4 regions of the Glutamicibacter sp. NPDC087661 genome follow, and region 4 is predicted to be linked to each of the others. Evidence: riboswitches for the same ligand, from Rfam matches in the RefSeq annotation. Region 4 holds a riboswitch; each other region holds the start of a gene.

Region 1 (4,431 bases), 180 kb from region 4:
ACCGTCGTATCCAGAAGTTCACTGATCGCATCGATAAGACCATCAGCGGCCAGGACTTGACCACCTTCCGCGAAATCGTGGAGAAGTTCGCTTCCGAGCACGAAGACCTGGACCAGCTGGAAATCGCAGCTGCACTGGCTCTGATGGCCCAGGGCGGCCGCCCGCTGCTGATGACCGAACCAGTCATGTCCCCTTCGAAGAAGGCGCGCATGGATCGCCCAGAGCGCGGCGAGCGTGGCGACCGCGGTGACCGTGGCGATCGCGGTCCACGTGCCCGCAAGACCGCTGCCGAGGGCAACGCCATGTACCGTCTGGCCGTTGGCCGCCGCAACCGCGTGCAGCCGGGCTCGATCGTTGGCGCACTGGCCAACGAGGGTGGCTTCGATTCTTCGGAAATCGGCGGCATCGAGATCCGTTCGGACCACACCCTGGTCGAGTTGCCAGCAGAGCTGAGCAAGGACCAGTGGCGTGCACTGTCCAAGACCCGCATCGGCGGCGAGGCCATCGAGCTTGAGCTCGACAATGGCCGCAGCCCACGTCGCGACGACGAAGGCGACCGCGGTGGCTTCCGTGGCGGCCGTGGTGGCGGCTTCGGCGGCGGACGCAGCGGCGGACGTGGCGGTTTCGGTGGCGGACGCAGTGGCGGACGTGGCGGTTTCGGTGGCGGCGGACGCGGCGGCAAGGATCGCTTCAGCGATTCGGGCCGTAGCGGTGGACGTCGCGACTACTAAGCCAGTCGCACGCAGCTGAACAGCATTGAATAACGCCCTTGGGGCAAGCCGAAAGCTTGCCCCAAGGGCGTTTTTCGTGCGCCGCAGGCTATTTACGGAGCAGGAGTTCCCACCGGGATCCCGTCCCCGAGATAGACCGTGCCGCCGCTTTCAAGGAACTGCCTGCTTTTCTGCGCCATCCCGGCCAATGCGGCCTGCGCCTCGGCCGAGCCGTACTCGTCGCGGATATCCTGGGAGATGCGCATGGAGCAGAACTTCGGCCCGCACATGGAGCAGAAGTGGGCGGTCTTGGCCGGCTCGGCCGGCAAGGTCTCATCATGGAATTCCTGTGCGGTGACCGGGTCAAGGGACAACGCGAACTGGTCATTCCAGCGGAATTCGAAGCGCGCCTTGCTCAGCGCATCATCCCGCGCTGTGGCACCCGGGTGGCCCTTGGCCAGATCGGCGGCGTGCGCAGCGATCTTGTAGGTGATCACCCCGGTCTTCACATCATCCCGGTTGGGCAGTCCCAGATGCTCCTTGGGGGTGACGTAGCAGAGCATCGCGGTCCCGTACCGTGCGATCTCCGTGGCGCCAATGGCGCTGGTGATGTGGTCGTAGCCCGGGGCGATGTCGGTGACCAGCGGGCCCAGGGTATAGAACGGCGCCCCGTCGCACAGCTGCTGCTGGCGTTCCACATTCTCGCGCACCAGATGGAACGGGATATGCCCCGGGCCTTCGACCATCACCTGCACATCGTACTTCCAGGCGCGCTTGGTCAGCTCGGCCAGGGTGTCCAGCTCGGCGAACTGGGCGGCGTCGTTCGCATCTGCGATGGAGCCCGGGCGCAGCCCGTCGCCCAGCGAGAAGGCCACGTCGTACTGCGCGAAGATCTCGCACAGCTGATCGAAGTGGGTGTACAGGAAATTCTCCTGGTGGTGCGCCAAGCACCAGCCGGCCATGATGGACCCGCCACGCGAGACCATGCCGGTGACCCGGTTGGCGGTCAGCGGGATGTAGCGCAGCAGCACCCCGGCGTGGATGGTCATGTAGTCCACGCCCTGCTCGCACTGCTCAATGACGGTGTCGCGGAAGATCTCCCAGGTCAGTTCGTTGGCTTCGCCGTTGACCTTCTCCAACGCCTGGTAGATCGGCACGGTGCCGATGGGGACCGGGGAGTTGCGGATGATCCACTCGCGGGTGGTGTGGATGTCATCTCCGGTGGACAGGTCCATTACCGTGTCCGCGCCCCATTTGGCCGCCCACTGGAGCTTGGAGACTTCTTCTGCGATGGAGCTGGTCACCGCCGAGTTGCCGATATTCGCATTGATCTTGACCAGGAACGCCTTGCCGATGATCATCGGCTCGGATTCCGGGTGGTTGATGTTCGCCGGGATGATGGCTCGCCCGGCCGCGAGCTCGCTGCGCACCAGCTCGACATCGCATTCCTCGCGCAGGGCCACATAGCGCATTTCCGGGGTGATGATCCCGGCACGCGCATAGTGCATCTGCGTCACGCGGGCTCCGCCAACGGCCCGCAGTGGCGGGGCTGAGCGTCCGGCCCATTCCGCGCTGGCCGTGCCGCGGCGGACCGCTGAGCGTCCGTCGTCGTGCAGGTTGCGTTCGCGGCCTGCATAGGTTTCCACGTCCCCGCGTTCCAGGATCCACCGCTCGCGGAAGGGTTGCAGGCCTTGGGTGGGCTCGCTTCCCGGTCCGCTGGTGCGATATACCGCCAGCGGCTCGTTGGGCTGTCCATTGGGGGAGTCTGCCAATTGGATCTGCGTGACGGGAACAGAAATTCCCGCAGATTCACGGTAGGCAAGGGTGTGGGCAGGGTGCTGTTCAATTTGTTCCACTGGGGAAACTCACTTCCTTCGCCGGCATTACCCGGACAGGTTCAACGGTCGCGGACGGCGATAGCCCGATCTCAGCCCTTGCCAGGGCACCCGTGTGGTCGCGAACAACTTAGCACGCTTGCGAGGAGAAAACGCAAACCCAGTGGTCAGGGCCTGACATCAAGGAAGTGGGAAGGGCCGGCTGTGGCGGGCCAGGATGCTTTTCATTGGCCGGAGACTCTTGCCGGGGGCACCTGGAATCCGGGGCGCAAGACGCGGCCGATAGCCGGTGCTGCAGCTTGGGGTGCGCCTTGGGCCATGCTCGCAGTGGCTACACGGCATCTGCGGGATAAACGAAAAGAGAGGCAATCTGGAACCAGATTGCCTCTCTTATTTCGAGCCCCCTGCCGGAATCGATCCGGCGACCTCGTTCTTACCAAGAACGCGCTCTACCACTGAGCTAAGGGGGCAACAGGTAAATACTTTACACAGGTTTTTGAGGTTTGCAAAATCCGTCGGGAATTTGTTGCTGAGGTCACAATATTCCTACTCAAGACCGGAATGGGCGGCAAGGAGCTGTTGCCTTCCTGGCGGTTTCCAGCACCCCGGTTCACGGCCCGGGATCCAGCTGCCGGGCACCGGAGCCGTGCCTGGGCGCCTAGGTGGATCGGGTGTTGCCCAAGTGCCGCTCGGTCAGGGGTTCTGGAGTGGGAAAGGGTGTCAGCGTTCCGAAGTTCCAAGCGGGGTAATTCGATGCTTGGCCACCGGGGATGATCCGCGGGATTCTATCCTGCGCGTCATGGCAAATCCGCGATTGACCGCGAGGAGCACTCTCGTGAGCATCGTCACCAGGGCACTTTTTGTCCCACCCTTCGTCCCCGGGGTAGCGAGTAAGAGGATAAATAGTCATTGACTAGTGGTTTTACAGAATTCTCCTGGTCTTTTCCGGGGTGATCCGCCGATTTTTCTTTGCCGGGAAATCCGTGTAGAGTATTTACTCGTTGCCCCCTTAGCTCAGTGGTAGAGCGCGTTCTTGGTAAGAACGAGGTCGCCGGATCGATTCCGGCAGGGGGCTCTGAGTGAGAAGCATTCTTGGCTTCTACTGGATTGCTTCTCACTTGTGGCGGCGTAGCTCAGCTGGTTAGAGCGCACGACTCATAATCGTGAGGTCCCGGGATCGAGTCCCGGCGCCGCTACCAAATCAAAGATCCTCGGCCTCGGCCGAGGATCTTTTTTGGTTTCCGGCCCCGAAGCAGCATTGTCCTTCGAGGGCATGAACGGCTAGTGATCCAAGTCCTTCTCCTGGTTCCCGTCCTTGGCTTGCTGAGCCAGCGACAGCAGCCCCTGGATCGCTGTCGTATCGAAATCCGCCTCTTGGCTCGGTGCCTGATTGGCATCATGGCCGTGGACTTCGGTATGCAAGCGCTGCATCTGCATGTCGAGTTTCGTCGCCATGGCCGCCGCGTCGGCAAGCTCTTGCACTAGATGTTCTGGAACTTCGCCCTCGTACTTGTAGAAGATCTTATGTTCCAGGCTTGCCCAGAAATCCTGGGCAATGGTACGGATCTGCAGCTCCACCACGACATCGACCGGGCCATCGGATAAGTAGACCGGGATCTGCACGATCGCATGGACACTTTTATAGCCGTTGGGCTTCGGGTTCTTGATGTAGTCCTTGATTTGGAGGACCTTCAGGTCATTCTGCGAGGTTAGCGTGTTCAGAACCTTGTAGATGTCCTTGACGAAACTGCAGGTAATGCGCACGCCGGCAATGTCGCTGATGTTCTCGCGAATGGCAGGCAGGGACGGGGAGATGTTCCGGCGGGAGACCTTGCGCATGATGCTCTCCGGAGTTTTCACCCGGGAAGTGACGTGCTCAATTGGAT
Region 2 (4,431 bases), on a different contig from region 4:
TTCCGGCGCCGCCGGAAGGATCGGAGCCTGCGATGGATAGGATGTTCATTTCGAGGCCTCCCAGGCTGCGACCAGCTGCGCGCTGGCAAGTTGCGGATCTTCGGCATTGCAGATGGCGCGGACCACGGCCAGGCCTGCGCCGCCGCCGGCGCGGATCGCGGCGGCATCGTCTTGGGTAATTGCGCCGATCGCTACGCAGGGCAGCTTGGCCAAGGCAGCGGCTCGCGCAAAGCCGTCCAGCCCCAGGGGAGCAGGATGGTCTTTTTTCGTCGGAGTGGCGCGGATGGCTCCTACACCGAGGTAGTCGATCACCGAGGCGTCCTTGTTCGCCTGGGCCAATTGCTCATCGCTGGAAGCACTCAAGCCGATGATGCCCTCGCCGATGATCTGGCGAGCCAACTGTACCGGCACATCTTTTTGCCCGATATGGATGCCGTTCACTGCTGCGCCAGCAGCCCGTGCCGCGAGGTAGACGTCAATGCGGTCATTGATCAGCAACTGGGCTTTGCCCTCGGTGAGCTTGGCAGCCGCGCAGGCCAGCTCGAAGAATTCCCGGGCGCTTTCATCCTTGGCGCGCAGCTGGATCCACCCGATCCCTCCGGCGACGGCGCCCTCGATAACTTCCAGGGTGCTGCGTGGGGTGCAGCTGGCAGTGTTGGCTACTAGATAAGCGCCGTAATTATGCATGGTTCAATTCCTCGTACTTCAAAGTCTTCAGTTCCCCGGGATCGGCAGCCGACAGCGCATCAAGGAAGGCAACTGCGAAGCTGCCCGGACCGGAGCTGCCAGCCAGGGCCTTTTCCGCGGCCAGGCCATAGAAACCGTGGGCTGCGATGGTGGCCTCGAACGGGTCATCGTGGACCGCAACCATCCCGGCGCAGACCGCGCCCAAGGCGCAGCCGCCACCTGTCATCCGGGTCAAGCCAATTCCGTTGGTATGCACCAAGACGGTACGCGTGGCGTCGATGATGGCGTCAGCCTGGCCGGAAATGGCCACTACGCAGTCGTGTTCCGTGGCCAGTTCGCGTCCCGCCGCCAAGGCGGCAGAAACCTCATCCAAGGCATCGACACCGCGCGAAGCAGATTGCCGGCCGGCCAGGGCCAGGATTTCCGAGGCGTTGCCGCGAATCAGGGTCGGGCGTTGCCGGACAATGCGCCGGGCAAACTCCGTGCGCACCGGAAGCGCTCCCACTGCCACTGGATCCAGGACCCAGGGGGTGCCTGCAGCGCTCGCCGACTGCACAGCTTCTTCCATGGCGGTCAGCTGTTCAGTGCTTGGAGTTCCCAAATTCACCAATACGGCTGAAGCTGCCTGCGCGAATGGGCCGGCCTCTCCGGGCAGATCCGTCATGGCCGGGGAAGCCCCGGATGCCAGCAAGACATTGGCGGTGAAATTGGATACGACGGTATTGGTCAGGCAAAAAACCAAAGGTGATTGTTGCCGGTATTTTTGGGCAACTGCATGCAAAGCCATGCGACATCCCTCCGCTAGCGTGAACTAGATCAGGTTCTACGGGTCTTATCTCAGTCGGTTGATCCGACACCCCGTGTCACTGCCATAGAGCGTACGCACAACCGGTTCCGAGGACAAGTTACTTACGCTCGCGCCGCGCCACCAAGGCCTTGAGCGTGGCCGCATCCACCTTCTGCGCGGCCGCCAGCGCCCAGAGGTGATCCACGGCGGCCAGGAGATCTTCACTGGTATCCACCGGCTGCGGCCGCTCGTTGACTACTGTGCCGGCACGGCGCCGGGAGGTGATCAGCTCTTCGGCTTCCAGCTCCTTGTAGGCGCGCGCCACTGTACCGGCAGCGACGCCGAGGTCCGTGGCCAGCGCACGCACAGTAGGCAGCTTGCTCCCCGAGGGCAGATCTCCCAAGGAGATCAGTGAAGCAATCTGCGAGCGGATCTGCTCATAGGGCGGGGTAGCTGCTTGGAGGTCAACACTGATCTGCGTGCTCATGAAGTAGCTGCCGGCTGATGTTCCCGCACGAAGGCGCTACCGGGGCGCTCTAGGAAAATGACTGCTGGGACAACGAAGATGAGCAATGCAAAGAGTCCCAGCCCGGCCGGGAATCCGTAGCCAATGAGCAGCATGGCTACCACTGCACTGGTGTTAACACGCATTGAACGCAGTTCCAGGACCTTGCGGTACCAGATTTCTTCGGCCGACGAGACAGCCCAGGGAATAATTGCCCGGCGGGAGAACCAGACGAATCCAAGATGGGTTGCCAGCAACAGCAGGATCAAGCCTGCAACCATTGTCTTGCCTGGAGGCACGAAGCCCCACAAATAGTCCAGCGGCGGATCGAGCAGAAAATAGGTGCTGGTGGCAAACAGCAAGCCAGCGGCGATGTAGGACCACAAGGGCAGGGGCGCGTGGTACTTGGGTGCTGCAGACGCCTGCCGGGCCACCGTGCTGACGTAGCTGAGATAAAGCGCATTGAGAACGGCATAGCTCAAAGCCGCACCGGCAAAGATCATTAAGATCCACGTAGTTCGCTCATTGGTAGGCATCTGGAGCTCGTCATCCAGTGGCAAGAATGACCAGCCGATTGCAACGCTGAGCAAGGTGAGTGCTGCAGTTACGTATTGCAAGGTGAATAGTTGATCACGCAAACGCGAGAAGGCGGTCCGTTCCCTGGTGGTGGATTGAGCTGAGAATGTAGAGCGCGGTCCCCAGAAGAGCAACGTGAGGGCGACCGCAAGGGCGCCATAGCTAACGAACTCGTACTGTCCATCCGGCGAATTAGCCTGCGAGTAATTGACCACCGACACGGTGAAGGCCAGCAAGACGATGCCGATATTGCGCATCAAGCGGTTGAGCCAGACCGTGCGCAACGCTTGGTTGTCTTCGGCCGAGATGCCGGCCAAGGCAGGTCTTTTCAGGATAACTACGGTAATCACAGCCGCGGCCACGATGATCCCTGCCAGGGCCACGATGAATACCGGGAGCATCTGTGTGCCCGGCAACCGCCCATCATACGGACCCTCCGACGTGTATGAATAGATGCCGTCAAAATCAAAGGTCGTGAATTCCGAGGCCGGAACGCCAACGAGCCCTTCGACTTTGGACGCCGGCCACAGGGAGCCGACCGCGATCAGCAGCAAAAGCCCAACGAAAGCCCCTAGGGCCTTGGGAAATGGAGTTGTCAGGCTGCGGGCCTCTAATGAAGCGGTGCGCACTGGCTGGAGTTCCTTGGGCCAAGTGAACAAGCCGATGAGGTAAACCAGAAGAACCCAGATCCCCGGAGTGAGTGCTTCAGCGAGAGCCGAACCTGAATTGGGCTCGGTCATTGAAACGCGCCAGGTCTCGGACAAATCCCATGAGGTTGAAGCAAAGAATGCGATCAATGCGCACCAGAACGAGTGGGATCGGGCCCGGTCGATAGCTGGTGTTCCACGCCTGTGCGCCACCGAACGCAACCAAACGCAGATGATTGCGGCAACGAAAGCGATGGATATGGCGCTCGCCGAGAACTGGTTCATGGAAATCAATGTATCAACTATTTGATACATATTGAATCCTCCGGCGAATTAAACGATGAAAAATAGTCCCAGTGACGTACGCTCAAATCATGGGTCTGTTTACTTCCACTCCGTTGCCCGAACCGGTCGGTGATTCCGCACCTCCGGTGGACGAGCATCCATCGCGCATAGCAACAGTTCTGAGCCATTTGCGGCGTTCTGCGGACACGCGGATCACGCATCCGCGACGCTTCCGCCTGCAGCAGCTCAAGGCCCTGGAGAAGATGCTCGAAGAGCATCTGGAAGACTTCGTCCAGGCCCTGGCCGAGGACTTGGGCAAGAGTGCCACCGAAGCCAAATTCTCCGAAATCGACGTGGTGCGGGCAGAAATAGATTTCGCCCAGCGCCACCTCGTTGAATGGATGGATTCCACCAGCGTCAAGGTACCGCTGGCTTTGCAACCAGCCATTGCCAAGGTTGAGCCGCGCCCGCTGGGGGTCGTGCTGATTATCGGCGCCTGGAACTACCCGGTTCAGCTGGTGCTCGCACCGCTGGTCGCGGCCATTGCTGCCGGCAACGCGGCGGTGATCAAGCCATCGGAACTGGCTCCTGCGACCTCAGGCGCCTTGGCCAAGTTCCTCCCGGTCTACCTCGACGAACGTGTCTACGCGGTAGTTGAAGGCGGGGTGGATACCTCCACGGAGTTGCTCGGCGCCCGCTGGGATCATATTTTCTACACCGGCGGTGAACGCGTGGCCAAGATCGTGGCTGCAGCGGCTGCGAAGCATCTGACACCAACCACCTTGGAACTGGGCGGAAAGTCGCCGGCCGTGGTGGAAAACGATTCGTTGGCTTCCGCAAAGCGCTTGGCCTACGCCAAATTCATGAATGCCGGCCAGACCTGCGTGGCCCCGGATTACGTATTGAGCGTGGGCGACTCGTCTGAGCTCATCAAGCGCCTGGGC
Region 3 (4,431 bases), 330 kb from region 4:
GACAGGTCTTCGCGGCCAGCGTCCATGTGGCCTGGCTGGCGCTGGTCCGCGGGAAGCGCACCCGCAGCGCGGTCATTGCGGTCCCGCTGCGCACCGACTCGGACCTGATCGTGATGACTGTGGGACACGTGCTCACGCTGATCCCGGGCTCCTTCGTGATCGACGTGGACCGCAGCTCGTCGACGCTGTACCTGCACTACATCGACATCGAGTCGCCTGCGGACGTGGAGAAGGCGCGTGCCGGCATCCGGGACATCGAACGCCGGCTGATCATGGCTATTGGCAGCCGAGACGAGTACGAAGCGATCAAGAGCGAATGCGGACCGAACTTTGATGCGAGGAAGGGGTAACATGCTGGATATCGTCATTTGGATCTGCGGCATCATGCTCGGGCTCGGTGCTGTCGCCTGCCTGGTCCGTGTTGCCAAGGGGCCGTCAATCCTTGACCGGGTGCTGGCCCTGGACGTGATGCTGCTGATCATCTCCGCCGCGCTGTGCCTGGAAATGGTGCTGCACAAGCACACCGACTACTTGCTGTTCGTCGTGGCCGCCTGCATGCTCGGGTTCATCGGTTCGGTGACCGTCTCGCGCTTCGTTTCGGATCAGAGGAACGCCTAATGGAAATCTTCCTCGATGTCCTCGTTGCCGTCCTGCTGATCCTTGGCTGCCTGATGTCATTGATCGCAGGTATCGGCTTGCTGACCTTCCCGGACATGCTCACCCGCATGCATGCAGCGACCAAACCGCAGGTACTCGGCTTCCTGCTGATTTTCGCTGGACTGGCCATTTACCTGCGCAGCTGGGCTGTGGTCCCGGTACTCGTGCTGGCCTGGGGAATGCAGCTATTGACCGCACCGGTTTCGGCCCACATGATTGGCCGTTCCGGCTACCGGACCAAGCACGCTGCCAAGGAAACCCTGTTCTCCGATGAGCTGAGCCACGTGGTCAACAAGGTCAACGGAACACCGCCGACCGGAACCACCCCGGTTTCCAAGACCGGATCGCCAGACGAACAAGATTGAGAAAAAGCGGGAGCCGCCCCTCTGGGCGGCTCCCGCTTTTGGCTCAACGCCGAAGCTTACTTGGTGAACTTGGCAACAACCTTGTTGGCGCTGCGGTCAGCCACCGTCTGCAGGATTGCTGCGACCAGGGCCGAAACGACTGCGAAGCCTAAGGCACGGCGGAAAGAAGCTTCCGCTGCTTCCTCAGTGCCCTTGCGTGGTGCTTTGCTGCCGGTTGCCTTCAACCAAAGGAAATCAACCAGCTTGCCGCCGAGCATGCCAGCGCCAACGGTGATACCGGTAGTGGCAAGTTTCTGCACTTTATCCATTTTTTCCTCGCGATCAAGCTCTTGACATATCGTTCCTCTGCCCAGCATACCTGCGGTATGGTGGGGGAGCAGTAATTATTCCGACAGGGGAGCGTCAGACTTTTAAAAAGTCGCAAGACGCTGAGAGTGCGATAGATCGCAGACCCTCGAACCTGCCCCGGCTAGTACCGGCGAAGGAAGTCGAGCATCTCGGATGCGGATAGGCGCGGCAGTATGCCCTCATTCCGTCCATCTCCCCTCCTTTCCACAGGAGGACCAGCAATGAACGAAACAGTTTCGAAGCAGCGGACCGGCTGGCGTGTAGTTGATATCGTCGTCGCCTCGGTGATCGCCGTCGCTTCAGGGGTCATTTTCTGGGCGTGGAGTGCCGGCTATGGCCTGTTCTCGCTCGCCTTTGCGGCTTTCCCGCCAGCCACCGCGTTGCTCACCGGCATGTGGCTCTTCCCGGCGGTGCTCGGCGCACTGATCATCCGCAAGCCAGGCGCCGCAATCTACTGCGAGCTGCTGGCCGCTGTGGTTGAAGCGCTGCTCGGCTCGCACTACGGCTTGACCGTACTGATGTCCGGCCTGGTCCAGGGCCTGGGTGCAGAGCTGGTCTTCGCAGCATTCCGCTACCGCAAGTGGAACCTGGGCGTGGCGCTGCTGGCAGGCTTGTTCGCCGGCTTGTTCGCCGGCATTTCCGAGGCCTACATCCTGGCCTACTACGTTGAGTACACCGCCGGAATGAAGATCTTCCACGTGATCGCCACCGGCATTTCCGGCGTAGTCGTCGCAGGGCTGCTGTCCTGGTTGGCCACGCGTGGACTGGCGAAGACCGGTGCATTGAGCGCCCTGCCGAGCCGGCGTGCGCACCTGGAAAGCGCAAAATGAGTTCCTTTGCCAATTCCGGCGCAGCCTCGCTGACACAGCGCGGTGCCGCCATCACCGCAACGGGGTTCGGCTGGCAGCACTCCGAGAGGAAGAATCCTGCCATCTCGGGACTGGACCTTGTGATCCACGCCGGTGAGAAGGTGCTGCTGGTCGGTCCATCGGGCGCCGGCAAGTCAACCTTGCTGCACGCGATGGCCGGGTTGCTGGAAGCGGATGAGGACGATCAGGTCGCTGGCCGGCTGCTCATAGATGGCAGCGATGCCTTCATCCGGAGCCACCCGGTGGGCTTGATGCAGCAAGACCCGGAAACCCAGGTAGTGCAAAGCAGGGTCGCCGATGACGTGGCCTTTGGCGCCGAGAACCTCGGAATGGATCCCGAACTGATCCGCCAGCGGATCCCCGAAGTGCTGGACGCTGTGGGTCTGGGTGCGCTGTCCTTCGAGCACCGCACCCAGCAACTTTCCGGCGGACAGAAACAGCGGTTGGCCTTGGCCGGCATTCTGGCCATGGAACCCAGCGTCATGCTGCTCGATGAACCGACTGCCAATGTGGACCCGCAGAGCATTGAGCTCTTGCGCGATGCGGTGCTGAACGCCGCCCGGCTTTCCGGTGCCACGCTGGTCGTCGTGGAACACCGGATTGAAGCCTGGGCGCAGCATGTGGACCGGGTTATCGTGCTGCAGCCCGGTGGGGGAGTCGCGCACGATCTGGACCCGCAGCAGCTGTACACCGATGAAACGGTGCGCGAGGAGCTGGCTACTGCCGGGCTGTGGATTCCAGGCTACTTCCCGCAGGTGGCCCGGGCAACGAACGGTGCCGGTGCCACGCTGCTGGAAGCGCAGCAGCTGGTATCCGCCCGCACCGCCACGGCACCGCGCACCCAAGCGGTGGACGTGAATGTGCAAGCGGGCACCGCGACGGTGATTCGCGGCGAGAATGGCGCTGGAAAGTCGACGCTGGCCTTGACCTTGGGCGGATTGCTCGTCCCGGCCGACGGCGGGTTGGCGGCCACCGCGCAACTGGCCGACGGTCTGGGCAACTCCCCGTTTGCCTGGAAGGCCGGTGCATTGATTGGGCGGATCGGTTCGGTGTTCCAGGAACCCGAACACCAATTCGTGACCCAGAGCGTTCGGGAAGAGCTGGCTTTCGCTCCCAGCCGCGCGCAGGCCAGCAGCGCCGATGCGCCGAAATACGAGCCGGCCCAGGTCCAAGCGCGCGTGGACGCGTTGCTGGAACGCTTGGGCCTGGCGCATTTGGCAGACGCGAACCCGTTCACTCTCTCCGGGGGCGAGAAGCGGCGCTTGTCCGTGGCCACTGTTCTGGCCGCATCCCCCCAGGTGCTGATCCTCGACGAACCGACCTTCGGGCAGGATGCGAATACGTGGAGGGAACTGGCCGGGCTGCTGGTTGAGGAATTGCAGCAGGGCACCGCGATCATTGCTGTGACCCACGACGATCACTTTGCCTCGGTGCTCAAAGCAAGGGACCTGGTGCTCACTGCCGGCACCCCGGAAGCTGGTACCCCGCGACAGGGGCCGGTGCTTGATGCGCCGGTAGGGCATAGCTGGTTGGCGAAGATCAATCCGCTGGCCAAGCTCGGTGCGGTGGCTGCGGCAACACTGCCGTTGATCACCACCTTGGATTGGGTTTCGGCGCTGGTGGTGATCGTGGCGACCGTGGTGTTCTTCCCCCTGGCAGGGCTGAGCCCGCTGAAATTCCTCAAGCGCGCGTGGCCACTGCTGATTGCCGGAATCCTTGCGGCGTGGGGCATCGCCTTGGTGGGCCAGGATAGCGGCATGGTCTACGCCCAATTCGGCGCCTTCAGCATCACCGAGGGATCGGTGGCCGGGGGCATTGCCACCGGACTGCGCGCTTTCGCGCTGGCCATCCCGTGCATCTTGCTGCTGGCCACCACGAATCCAAGCGATTTGGGCGGGGCGCTGTCTCAGCAGCTGAAGGTACCCCACCGGTTTGTGCTCGGGGCCTTGGCCGGCATGCGCCTACTCGGGTTGATGGTGGAAGAATTCACCACGCTCACGCTGGCCCGGCGCGCTCGCGGTGTCGGGAACTTCGGCACCGTGGGCCAACGCATCAAGGCAACCCTCGGCCAGGTGCTGGCCTTGCTGGTGCAAGCGATTCGCCGCGCCGGACGGTTGGCCACCACGATGGAGGCCAAGGGGTTTGGCACGGCCAAGCGCACATGGATTCGCACGGCCACCTTCACCTGGCGT
Region 4 (4,431 bases):
GGTGCCCACCCCGGCGTCAAGGATCACCGGTACCTGCGCGCGGGAGACGATGGTGGAAATATTGTGCGGATTCAGGATCCCCAGGCCCGAGCCGATCGGCGCTCCGGCCGGCATGATTGCCGCAACCCCGGCGTCCTGCAGGCGTTGGGCAAGTGCCGGATCATCATTGGTATAGGCGAAGACCTGGAACCCGTCGGCCACTAGTTGCTCGGTGGCCGCATGCAGTTCCAGCGGGTCCGGCAGCAGCGTGTGCTCATCGGCAATGACTTCGAGCTTGATCCAATTGGTTTCCAGAGCTTCACGGGCCAGGTGCGCGGTGAGGATCGCATCGCGGGCGGTGAAGCATCCAGCGGTGTTGGGCAGCGCAATCACGTTGTTGCGCTGCAGCAGTTCATACACGTTGCCTGCGCCGGCCGCCGAAAAGTGGCGGATGGCCACGGTGGTCAGCTCCGTTCCGGAGGCCTGCAGGGCGCTTTCCAGGGTGGTCAGCGAACTCGCTCCCCCGGTGCCGAGGATCAAGCGCGAGGACAAGGTGCGTCCGGCGATCTGGAATGGGTCGCTGTGGATGTCCAGCTCGGTGATGTTGCGCGTTTCCATGCCTAGCCTCCCTGGGCCGCGGTAACGAGTTCAATGCTGTGCCCTTCGGCCAGCAGGTAGCTATTCCAGGCGCTGCGTGGAACGACAGCGCCATTGACGGCGGCGGCAACTCCGAGCTTGCTGCCGTCAGCGGCCACCGAGTTGGCGTCCAGTTCCTTGCCGATTTGCGTGCTGATGAATTCGCGAAGGGTGGTTCCTTCGTCCAGGTTCAGTTGCCGTGAATTGAAATTGATGCCGATGCTTGTCATGGTTGCTGCTCCGTTCGGTGAGCGGTCTAGGTTGCGTTGGCAAAGCGGTGGGGATCCACAGCCTGGTGCAAGGGGTGGGATTGGTGGCCGTGGGCGAGATCCGCAGTGAGCGTTGCGCCCAGCGGAGCCAGCAGCACGCCGTGCCGGGAGTACCCGGTGCAGAGCAGCAGCCCTGGATCAAGGCGTCCAAGCAGCGGCCGGTCATCTGGCGTGGCGGGACGTGCCCGGGCCGTTGCTTCGTTCAGCGTGCAGTCGCTGATGCCGGGGACCAGCTTTCTCGCGTTGTCCAGCAGCAGGTGCATCGCGCCAATGTTCACCGCTTGTTGCCGGTCTTCACGGACGCTGGCGCCAAGGACGAGGCTGCCGTCCCTTCTCGGCACCAGATACACCTGTTCCCGGTGCACGATGCCGCGGATGGTGCGGGTGATGAGCGGCGGGCCTGCTGGTCCCTGGATCCGGAGGATGTCCCCGTAGACCGGGCGCAGCGGAAGTTCGTTCAAGCCATCGAGGGTGCCAAGACCGGTGGCCACGATGGTCTGCTCCGCTTCGAGGATTCGGCCCGATGCGGTCCGCACAGCGGTGGTCCGCTTCCCGTCGGTCACCAGTGCCTGCGCCCGTTCCTCGACCAGGTGCGGACGCAGATGCTCCAACAGGATCTTGACGATGGATCGAGGGTCGACCTGGTGGTCATCTTGGCACAGGACCGCGCCGGCAATATTGGCGGCCAAGGCTGGTTCGAGCTTGCGGGCTTGGCTGGGCAGCAGCTTCTGCGCTGACAGGCCGAGGGATATCTGCAGTTCGGCCAGCTCGTGCAGGGCTTCGCGGTCCGCAGGCTCTGCGGCGACAACGAGCGTGGAGTTCTGCAAGTAGTCCGGGCGTTGCCCGGTGGCCGATTCGATGCGCTCGATGAACTGCGGATAGGCGGCATTCGAGGCGGCAAGCAGCTGGTGCAACGGGCCATTGCCCCAGACCGTTTCAGCTACCGGGGCCAGCATTCCTGCTGCCGCGTAGCTTGCACCTTGGCCGGGTGCCGGATCGATGAGGGTGACGGTGTGTGCGCGTGATTCCAGCTCGAACGCGACGGCCAGGCCGATTATCCCGGCGCCAACAATGTTGACATGCACAAGGGCACGCTTCCTTCCTACGGCGGCATGACCCGCATCAGGTGTAGCGGTCGGCTCGGTGCCCTCTCAGCCTGGTCGATTCAGGCTCCCGCGGATTACAGCGATTATAAGCATGATGCAGCTCATAAAGTCGAACTTCACTGAACGCAGTTCCGTCATCTTCTGTGATGTACTTGCTGACATGGCATTCCATGACTTCCCTATCGTGCTTTCCCAAGGTTCTGCGCTATCCAGCACCATCATCTCGTTGGAGCAAGAACTCTTGGAATCCAGCCAACGCCATAGCCAGGAGCAATTGCAGCGGCGCTTGCATCCTCGGTTCGCCGAGGTGGGAGCCAGCGGGCGAGTCTATGATCGCGAGGCCATCATTGCCCAGCTGGCCCAGGAGCCGGCACGGGATGCCGGGGCGTTGAAAGTCGAAAGCCCGGTGGCTCTCCAGCTTTCAGACCAGCTGGTGCTGCTGCGCTGGAAGCTGCTCTCCGGTTCCCCCAGCGAACGCAGTTCACTGTGGATCCATGAGCAGGGCCGCTGGCAGCAGCTCTTCCACCAGGGCACGGCCGCCGCTCATCCGCAGCCATCTGCAGGACCGAAGGAAACCGTGCATGCCGACGGTGAATTCTCGGTGCGCCGGCTGCGCCTTTCGGATGCCGAAGCGGTCTTCGAGGCATTCTCCTCGAACCCCGACATGTTGCGCCAAGGCGACGCGGATTCCCCGCAAAAGGCTGAGTCGTATGTGCGCGCACTGCTGGAGGCCGGGGAACGCCAGCAGGCGATGGCCGTCGCATATCGGGATCGGCTGGTGGGACTGGTGTGCGGTACGGTCGACCCGGCCAATCGGAACGCGTGGATTTGGTATTGGATGAACCAGAATTACCGGGGCCGGTCGCTGGCCACCCGCGCCGTGGCAACCTTGGTGGATTACCTGTTCGACGAGCTGGGACTGTACCGCTTGGAGCTGGGCTTGCGGGCAAATAATCCCGGGTCGAAGCATGTGGCAGAAAGCAACGGCTTCCTGCACGAAGGTGTCGAGCGGGGCAAATTCCTGGTTGCCGGAGAACGCATCGATGTGCACACCTACGCGCGGTTGCGTACCGATGGCGGCTCTGCGGTCATGCCCTTGCCGTGGGGCACGCAGCAGTAGCTTGGCGGGCATCAAAAAAGTCGCGGAATCCGGTTTTGGATTCCACGACTTCTTATCTGTCCCTCAGGTTTTGTGATGCGTGGTTAGATGCCTGGGTTCGATGCCGGTGGCGTCGAGTCCGGGCCATTGGTGGCCTGTTGGGCCTCCATCTTTTTCAGCGTGCGGGCCGCAGCATCACGACCGCCGAGGCCAAAGGCCAGAGCCGCTGCCAATGCTGCGCCAATGACGATTGCGCCGAAGGCCATGTTGATGATCGAATCGGCGATACCCATGTACTTCAGGCCCATCGCCACGAACAGCGCAATTGCCGTGTAGCGGATGATCTTCGAAGCAGTAGTGTCACCCAAGAAGCGGCCAATCACATTGGCGATGACGAAACCTGCGGCGATAATTGCTGCGCCGAAGAGGATCTTGCCGCCCAAGGCCAGGATCTCATTGAGGATATTGGTGATCGCTGGGAAGTTCAGCATCTGGGCCGCCATCACACCGAAGAACAGCACGATAGCAATCTTGACGATGCCAGCGATGATTCCCGAAGCGCTCTTGCCCTCGGGAACTACGCCCCACTGGGCAACAACAGTGTCGGTACCCACGCCGTGGAGGGTGGATTCAAGTAGCTGCCCGACGAACTTGGCAATCAGGATACCCACGGCCAAGAGCGCCAAGGCCATGATGACCTGCGGGATTGCGGTGAAGACCAGCTGCAGCATCTGCTGGGCAGGTACCGAAATTGCCGCGATGCCCAGAACCTGCAGGGCTGATATTGCGACGACTAGCAGGATCAAGGCGAAGACGATGTTGGCAATGATGTCAACGATCTTCGCTTGGGATTCGCGAGACTGAACTTCATCTACTGGTTCGTTGCCTGGGGTGACCTTGCGGACCAGTCCGCTAAAATCGACAGTTCCCAAACCGGTCCTCAGCAGCTGGCGAACGATATTCGCGATGACGTAGCCAATGAAGAAGATGAAGCCCGCACCGATGAGGTTGGGGATGAAGGCCATGACGCCGCCGAGCATGCCCTGCACCGGCGATAGCACTTCGGATAGAGCGAAGACCTGCAGGATTGCCACGAGGCCGAAGAGCCAGACAATCAACCCCGCGACCTTGCCCAGGGATTGGCCTATTTGTTCTCCGTCATTGCCCTGCTTTTGCAGGAACTTCACCCTGTTCACCAGTTTGGCGGCAGCCCAACGAATTATGCGTGCAACTAGCCACGTAATGATGAGGATGATTAGCGCGATGCCAACCTTTTGTAGCATCGACGCCCAGTCGATATTGCCTAAAACGTTCTCAGACTGCATTGCTGCTCCTTCAACGT

Evidence for each region. Region 4 has a riboswitch for thiamine pyrophosphate ahead of thiO (glycine oxidase ThiO). Riboswitches for the same ligand answer to the same signal wherever they lie in the genome.
Region 1: linked by a shared signal. The riboswitch ahead of thiC (phosphomethylpyrimidine synthase ThiC) and the one ahead of thiO (glycine oxidase ThiO) in region 4 are both predicted to bind thiamine pyrophosphate.
Region 2: linked by a shared signal. The riboswitch ahead of thiM (hydroxyethylthiazole kinase) and the one ahead of thiO (glycine oxidase ThiO) in region 4 are both predicted to bind thiamine pyrophosphate.
Region 3: linked by a shared signal. The riboswitch ahead of ACIOTN_RS00555 (ECF transporter S component) and the one ahead of thiO (glycine oxidase ThiO) in region 4 are both predicted to bind thiamine pyrophosphate.

The regions. Positions count from the first base shown of each region.
Region 1 is NZ_JBIUWE010000001.1:265,104-269,534, forward strand. It holds gene ACIOTN_RS01250 (DEAD/DEAH box helicase) at 1-731, shown strand, start outside; gene thiC (phosphomethylpyrimidine synthase ThiC) at 824-2,566, opposite strand; TPP riboswitch at 2,563-2,670, opposite strand; tRNA gene ACIOTN_RS01260 (tRNA-Thr) at 2,944-3,015, opposite strand; tRNA gene ACIOTN_RS01265 (tRNA-Thr) at 3,549-3,620, shown strand; tRNA gene ACIOTN_RS01270 (tRNA-Met) at 3,668-3,744, shown strand; gene ACIOTN_RS01275 (GTP pyrophosphokinase family protein) at 3,827-4,431, opposite strand, start outside.
Region 2 is NZ_JBIUWE010000004.1:29,648-34,078, reverse strand. It holds gene thiD (bifunctional hydroxymethylpyrimidine kinase/phosphomethylpyrimidine kinase) at 1-49, opposite strand, end outside; gene thiE (thiamine phosphate synthase) at 46-687, opposite strand; gene thiM (hydroxyethylthiazole kinase) at 680-1,474, opposite strand; TPP riboswitch at 1,464-1,558, opposite strand; gene ACIOTN_RS11595 (GntR family transcriptional regulator) at 1,593-1,961, opposite strand; gene ACIOTN_RS11590 (hypothetical protein) at 1,958-3,295, opposite strand; gene ACIOTN_RS11585 (hypothetical protein) at 3,282-3,512, shown strand; gene ACIOTN_RS11580 (aldehyde dehydrogenase family protein) at 3,559-4,431, shown strand, end outside.
Region 3 is NZ_JBIUWE010000001.1:115,704-120,134, forward strand. It holds gene ACIOTN_RS00535 (Na+/H+ antiporter subunit E) at 1-350, shown strand, start outside; gene ACIOTN_RS00540 (monovalent cation/H+ antiporter complex subunit F) at 352-618, shown strand; gene mnhG (monovalent cation/H(+) antiporter subunit G) at 618-1,022, shown strand; gene ACIOTN_RS00550 (DUF4235 domain-containing protein) at 1,079-1,330, opposite strand; TPP riboswitch at 1,406-1,526, shown strand; gene ACIOTN_RS00555 (ECF transporter S component) at 1,592-2,200, shown strand; gene ACIOTN_RS00560 (ATP-binding cassette domain-containing protein) at 2,197-4,431, shown strand, end outside.
Region 4 is NZ_JBIUWE010000001.1:448,549-452,979, reverse strand. It holds gene ACIOTN_RS02200 (thiazole synthase) at 1-597, opposite strand, end outside; gene thiS (sulfur carrier protein ThiS) at 600-845, opposite strand; gene thiO (glycine oxidase ThiO) at 872-1,969, opposite strand; TPP riboswitch at 1,967-2,071, opposite strand; gene ACIOTN_RS02185 (GNAT family N-acetyltransferase) at 2,151-3,110, shown strand; gene ACIOTN_RS02180 (mechanosensitive ion channel) at 3,194-4,414, opposite strand.